DNA from 3 places in the Streptomyces sp. NBC_00236 genome. Region 3 is predicted to be linked to each of the others. Evidence: riboswitches for the same ligand, from Rfam matches in the RefSeq annotation. Region 3 holds a riboswitch; each other region holds the start of a gene.
The links. Region 3 has a riboswitch for cyclic di-AMP ahead of OG446_RS03395 (C40 family peptidase). Riboswitches for the same ligand answer to the same signal wherever they lie in the genome.
Positions count from the first base shown of each region.

Region 1 (2,257 bases), 5.7 Mb from region 3:
TGGTCACCGGGCCGTTCCGGCGCCACCGCTGCGGAAGGCCGGGACACACGGACACGACGAAGGCCCCGGCGTGGTGCCGGGGCCTTCACCGAGGGGTCGTCGGCCGGTCAGACGGAGACGCCGTGGGAGCGCAGGTAGGCGACCGGGTCCATGTCGGAGCCGTACGAGGGCGTGGTGCGGGCCTCGAAGTGCAGGTGCGGGCCGGTCGAGTTGCCGGTGGAGCCGGAGAGGCCGATCTGCTGGCCGGCACCGACGCTCTGGCCGACGGACACGCCGATCGAGGAGAGGTGGCCGTACTGGGTGTACGTGCCGTCCGTCATCCGCAGCACGATGTTGTTGCCGTACGCCCCGCCCCAGCCGGCCTCGACGACCGTGCCGGCGCCGACGGCGACGACGGAACTGCCGGAAGCGGCGTGGAAGTCGATGCCGGAGTGGCTGCCGGAGGACCACATGGAGCCGCTGGACTTGTAGCCGGTGCTCACGTACGAGCCGGCGACGGGGAGCTGGAAGGAGCCGAGCCGGGTGCGCTCGGCGGAACGGGCGGCACGGGCCGCACTCTCGCGGGCCTTCTCTGCCCGGGCGGCCTTCGCCTTCGCGGCGGCCTCGGCCTTCGCGGCAGCCTTGGCCTTGGCTTCGGTCTTCTTCTTGGCCTCGGCCTTCTTCTTCGCGGCGGCCTTCGCCTCGGCCTTCTTCTCGGCGACGTCGGCCTGGTGCTGCTGCGCGTCCGCCTGGGCGTCGATCTGCTCGGCGAGGACGTTCTCGATGGCGATGACCTGGGTGAGGCCGGTGTCGCCGACGGAGGGGGTCCCGGTGTCCGAGGCGAGGGCCGGGGAGGCCAGTCCTCCGATGACGCCGGTGGTGGCCAGGGTCGCGATGCCGACGGCCTTCGCGCCGGTGCGCGTCAGACGGCCCGGGGCACGATGCTTCCCGGTGGCACGGGTGAACGCCATGAAGTGGCTGGTCCTTTCCTTCCTTCTCGCCTACCGGGTTAGCTGACGGGTTCGGAGCAGGAAGGTCTCCTACGGATCCCCGGTCCCGTACGGGACACGGCCATCCGATTCACCCCAGGGACTGCGTGGGTCCCCGGCTCCCCAGGCTCGCGCCTGACGGGGACTCGGCGATGGCTGCCCGGTACGTCACGGATGCGGCATACGAGTGACGGACAGCGGAGCCGACGCTAAGCGGGGGCACTTCCCGTCACCAAACGGACAGGCCGTTTTGTAGCGCATCCCACAGGGCAGAAAGGCAACCAACCCCCCAAAAAGGGGCAAAACGGAAGGTCCCGGCGGAGATCGCTCCGCCGGGACCTTCACCACTGTTCTGTTTGCCCTGATACCGGGCGGGATGACCGTTGTGCTCAGCCGGTCACGATCGACACCTCGCCGATGCCGAGGGCCCGGACCGGGTCGGCGATCTGCGCGGCATCCCCGACGAGAACCGTGACCAGCCGGTCCTCCGGGAAGGCGTTGACCACGGCCGCCGTCGCCTCCACCGTCCCGGTGTCGGCCAGGCGTGCGTAGAGCTGCGCCTGGTAGTCGTCCGGGAGATGCTGCTCGACCTGGTCGGCGAGGGTGCCGGCGACGGAGGCCGCCATCTCGAACTTCAGCGGGGCGACACCCACGAGGTTCTGCACGGCCGTCTCGCGCTCGGCGTCCGTCAGCCCTTCGGCTGCCAGCGTCCGCAGGACCTTCCACAGGTCCTCCAGCGCCGGCCCGGTGGACTCCGTGTCCACGGAACCGCTGATGGCGAGCATCGCGGCGCCCGTGGCCCCGGAGGCGGAGTCCGGAGCCGTCGAGCGCAGCACCTGGGCGAAGGCCCGCACGCCGTAGGTGTAGCCCTTCTCCTCCCGCAGCACCCGGTCGAGCCGGGAGGTGAGCGTGCCACCGAGGCAGTAGGTGCCGAGCACCTGGGCCGCCCAGACGCTGTCGTGCCGGTCGGCGCCGATCCGGCCGATCAGCAGCTGGGTCTGCACCGCGCCGGGGCGGTCCACGATCACCACACGGCCCGTGTCGTCAGCGGTGATCGGCGGGACGGGGCGGGGCTCCGCGGTGTTGCCCGACCAGTCACCGAGGGTGTCGGCGAGCAGCGCGTCCAGGTCGATGCCCGTGAGGTCGCCCACGACCACGGCGGTCGCGGTGGACGGGCGGATGTGGGCGTCGTAGAAGGCGCGCACGGCCGCGGAGTCGATCCGGGCCACGGTCTCCTCGGTGCCCTGGCGCGGGCGCGACATGCGTGCCGTGGCCGGGAACAGCTCCTT
Region 1 is NZ_CP108100.1:6,496,113-6,498,369, reverse strand. It holds gene OG446_RS29065 (M23 family metallopeptidase) at 108-950, opposite strand; cyclic di-AMP (ydaO/yuaA leader) riboswitch at 964-1,130, opposite strand; gene OG446_RS29060 (M16 family metallopeptidase) at 1,358-2,257, opposite strand, start outside.
Region 1: another riboswitch for cyclic di-AMP. It lies ahead of OG446_RS29065 (M23 family metallopeptidase); the one in region 3 lies ahead of OG446_RS03395 (C40 family peptidase).

Region 2 (2,257 bases), 6.8 Mb from region 3:
TTGACGGGTGGTGAGATAGACCACCCGGTCAGTTTTTGGTAAAGGGGGAATAAGAGTGGCCACCACCCACCGCCACCATTCACCGCCGCCGCCCCGGAGCCGCGCGCCTCTTCCGAGCACGGACAGCCAACGGCAGAGGGACGGTGCGCCGCCGCGCACCGTCCCTCCATGCATTGCTCAGGCCCGGTTCACCGGACCGGTGTTGCCCGGATCAGACGTTGATGCCGTGCGACGCCAGGTAGGCGATCGGGTCGATGTCCGAGCCGTACGCCGGACCCGTGCGGACCTCGAAGTGGAGGTGCGGGCCGGTGGCGTTGCCGGTGGAGCCGGACAGGCCGACCTGCTGGCCCGCGGTCACGGTCTGGCCGGCCGAGACGGAGAGCGAGGACATGTGGCCGTACTGCGAGTAGTGGCCGTCGGCGTGCTTGATGACGACCTCGTTGCCGTACGCGCCGCCCCAGCCGGCGGTGACGACGGTGCCGGAGGTGATCGCCTTCACGCTCGTGCCGGTGGACACGGGGAAGTCGATGCCGGTGTGGCTGCCGCTGGACCAGTTGGCACCGGAGGCGCGGTACGCGGTGGTGTGGTTGCCCGGGACCGGGTGGACGTAACCGGAGTCGTTGCTCTGGGTGGCCGGCGCCGAGGTCTCCTTGGACGACGAGTCGTCGGAGGAGGACGAGTCGGAGGCCGTGGAGGCCTTCGTCTCGGTCTTGGCCGGGGCCTTGGAGGGGGCCTTCGACGGGGTGGTGGTGCCCGTGGAGGTGGTCGAGGCGTGGCCCCAGGCCTTGCCGCCGAGGGTCAGCTTCATGCCCGGGAAGATCAGGCTCGGGTCGTCGCCGACGACCTTGCGGTTGTCCTGGTACAGCTTCTCCCAGCCACCCTTGAGCTTGTGCTCGGCAGCGATCTTCGACAGGTAGTCGCCGGAGACCACGGTGTAGGAGGTGGCGCCGGCCTGCTTCTTCGCGACCGGCTTGGCCGGGGTGGTGTGAGCGGCGGCCGACTTCGAGGTGACCGGAGCGGACTGCTCCGCGGCGTGGGCACCGGTGGCGCCGAGCAGCGGAAGCGCGATGACGGCTCCGCCGGCGCTCGCGGCGACGACGCCACGGGCAATGGTGCTGGACTTGGGACGACGGTGCTTACCCGATATGGGCATGAAGGTTTTCCTCTCCGGCGCCTGCGAGGTGAGCTGTCGGGTTCGGACTGGAGATGTCCGGTCGCGGCTGGCGCGACTTCACCCCGAGCCGTCCGGTTTCCCGGCCGGCGGCTTACCTGGTTCCCCCGCTCCTGCCACGCGGTGAGTGGGTGCGAATTCCGGGCGGCGGCAGGATTAGGCGGTCCGTCCGGATTGCAGCGAACGTAAGCGAGCCGGGACGGCGGAAACAAGCCACGGGTTCCGTGCGGGATTCCGTGCCGGAAATTCGGCGAGGAATTCCGGTCACACTCCGTGGATTACGGATCTTGGATTTCCGCGCCGCGCACGGAATACCCAGCGGCCCCGCCGCCACACACCGTCACGGATATGATCCCGCTCACGAGAGGGCGATCATCTACCGTAGAAGTAGGGCATGTTCGACTAAAGCCCTAATACGGACATGTCATGCCCATCGCTTCCGCTCCGTCGCATCGTCCGCGTGGATCCAGGGCCGCGCGGCCGTGCGGAGAGATCCGCCCGGCGGACTGCCACAGGGGCCCGAAGTGCGGGTACGACCAAGATGATTGCCTGAGGAATCAATGTCGTATCGTCACGAGAGTGGACCCGCGGGCGACACGCGCCGGCGGCAGAGCCCCCAGGAGTGACCGTGACGCAGCAGCTGCCGCAGACCCCGTCGACGGAGCCCGAGCTGGCGGGTGTCCGCAATTTCCGTGACGTGGGCGGCCTGCCCACCTCGGACGGCCGCCGGGTGCGGTACGGGCGGCTCTACCGCAGTGGTCACCTGGCACACGCCACGGCCGAGGACACCGCGTTCCTCACCGGTCTCGGTCTGCACACCGTCTTCGACTTCCGCAACGGCGCCGACCACAAGCTCGACGGCCTGGACGTGGAACTGCCGGGCGTGCGCAATGTGAACATCCCGCTCAGCGACCCGGCGGACGGCGCGGAGTTCTGGCGGATGGTGCGCGACGGCAACATGAACGAGCTGCGGTCGATCCTGGCCGACGGCAAGGGGACCCACCGCATGGTCGCTTCCTACCGCCGGATCATCCTGGACCGCACGGCAGAGCACAGCCGGGTCCTGCACGCCCTGGCCGAGGACAG
Region 2 is NZ_CP108100.1:7,555,963-7,558,219, reverse strand. It holds gene OG446_RS33645 (M23 family metallopeptidase) at 212-1,153, opposite strand; cyclic di-AMP (ydaO/yuaA leader) riboswitch at 1,157-1,315, opposite strand; gene OG446_RS33640 (tyrosine-protein phosphatase) at 1,800-2,257, shown strand, end outside.
Region 2: another riboswitch for cyclic di-AMP. It lies ahead of OG446_RS33645 (M23 family metallopeptidase); the one in region 3 lies ahead of OG446_RS03395 (C40 family peptidase).

Region 3 (2,257 bases):
CGTGCAACGACGCGGACTGTCGCTGCCTGCGCACCCCGTGAGGTGAATCCGCGATGCAGCCACCGGAGTTCGCGCCCCTGCCCGCCCTGACCCGCGCGGAGGGCGAGTTCATCGACCGCTATCTGCAAGTCATCGACCAGGTGGGCCGGATCAATCCGGCCCACGGTGGCGACACCTACAGCGCCCTGCGCGCCGCCCAGGCGCTGGCCTCGTACGCGGCCACGCTGCGCGACGCGCTCACGTTGATGCACGAGCGGGGCGAAGACCGGATCCACGCGGCCACGTTGACCAGGGCGCTGCGCGTTCTCGACGGCGAAAGGCGCTCCGGGCGGGTCACCGTGCCGCCCGAAGCGCCGAGTTGATCAGCGCGATGCACCGACACGCCCGACGCGGGGACCAAATTTTCTCGCTCGTTCGGCGTAGACGTTACTTCGCACGAGGGACAACTCGATTTGCGTTTTCGAAGTGGACGATGGGTGAAATCTCCCGTTCCGTCGCTGGTGCGGCACCGGTCGCCGTGACCCCACGGTTTGCCGCAACGTCACCTGGCCACCCGAACGGTCCATTCGTGATGAGCCTCACATATGGCTGTTTCACCTCGGAAATCCGGCACTCGGTGAGTCAAGATCCCTGGGACGACAAGCCCCCGCCACCGCGGCGGGGCGGTCCGGGCGGACGCCGAGTCCTGCCGCCGCCCGGATGCCTGGTCGACAGGAGTGGATCGGCAGGAGTGGAGGACCCAGCACAACGGGTCGACCGGACTTCCGGTCGTCCCTCGGGGTGAAGCCGCATCTGCGGCCGGGCGACTTCGCCGGCCCGAACCCGACAGGTCATCCTTCACAGGCGGCTGACGAAGGGTTGCGCATGACTGCGCAGGTTCATGTCCCGTCTCTGCTCGCCCGGGCCGGTACGGCCTCGGTAATGACTCTCGCCGCCGTCGGCGGCTCGCTGTTCGTGCCCGGCGCCGTGACCGACGCCCAGGCCGCCAGCCATTCGATGAAGGCCCTCACGATCGCCGCGTCGAAGAAGGGGGCGCCCTACCGTTGGGGCGCCACCGGGCCCAGCCGCTTCGACTGTTCCGGGCTGACGCTCTACTCGTTCAAGAAGGCCGGGAAGAAGCTCCCCCGCACGGCCCAGCAGCAGTACAACAAGACCCGCCACATCTCGTCGTCCAAGCGGCAACGCGGCGATCTGGTCTTCTTCCACTCCGGCCGCAGCATCTACCACGTGGGCATCTACGCGGGCAGCGGCAAGATCTGGCACTCGCCCAAGACGGGGGCCGTGGTCCGCCTGGAGAAGATCTGGACGAAGAGCGTCTACTACGGACGCGTCCGTTGAGGCCGCTCCCCCGCCCCGGCCCGTTCTCCCGCGTCAGTGCAGCAGCGGGCCCGTCACCAGGACCAGCCCCAGTGCGGTGAGTGCGGCGCCGCTGCCGCCCTCGATCGCCCGGGCGGTGCGCGGCCGGCGCAGCCACCGGCCGAGGCGGTCCACCAGGAGAGCCACCAGCGGGAACCAGATCAGCGCCAGCACCACGACGATCGCGGCGAGCAGCAGCGTCCTGGGCAGGGGCGCGGCCCCGGCCGGCACGAACTGCGGCAGCAGGCTGAGGAAGAGCACGGGCGCCTTGGGGTTCAGCGCGTTGGTCAGGAAGCCCTGGCGCAGCGCGCGGCCCGTTCCCATGCCCGACCGCCCGCCGTCCGCCTCGTCCGGCCCGGCCTCCGCGTCCTGCCCGGTGCCGCGCCGGGCCGCGTACAGGGCGCAGATCCCCAGATAGAGCACGTAGGCGCCGCCCAGGAGCTGGATGATCCGGAACAGCACGGGCACCGCCACCAGCACGGCGGCCAGACCGGCTACGGCGAGCACGGTGTGGACGAGGAGGCCCCCGGCGACCCCGAGCGCGGTCGCCACTCCCGCCGTGCGCGAGGCGAGGGCGTTGCGTACGACGACGGTGAAGTCCGCGCCGGGCAGCGCGACCATGGCGGTGGCGACCCCGATGAAGGCGGTCAGTTGTGCGTCCATGGGTCCACCCTGGACCGCTGGAGCCTTTAGCGTGTACTTGCAATCTTCTGGGTCTGCCAAAAGGAATGCTTAATGTACGACCCGACACGGCTCGCGGCGCTGGTGGCGGTCGCCGAGGCCGGTTCGATCACCCGGGCCGCCGCACGCCTGGGCTACACCGCCCCGGCGCTCTCCCAGCAGCTGGCCAAGCTGGAGCGGGAGGCGGGGGCTGCGCTGCTGGTGCGCCATCACCGGGGCG
Region 3 is NZ_CP108100.1:792,567-794,823, forward strand. It holds gene OG446_RS03385 (ATP-dependent Clp protease proteolytic subunit) at 1-46, shown strand, start outside; gene OG446_RS03390 (hypothetical protein) at 54-362, shown strand; cyclic di-AMP (ydaO/yuaA leader) riboswitch at 691-861, shown strand; gene OG446_RS03395 (C40 family peptidase) at 865-1,338, shown strand; gene OG446_RS03400 (LysE family translocator) at 1,372-2,019, opposite strand; gene OG446_RS03405 (LysR family transcriptional regulator) at 2,092-2,257, shown strand, end outside.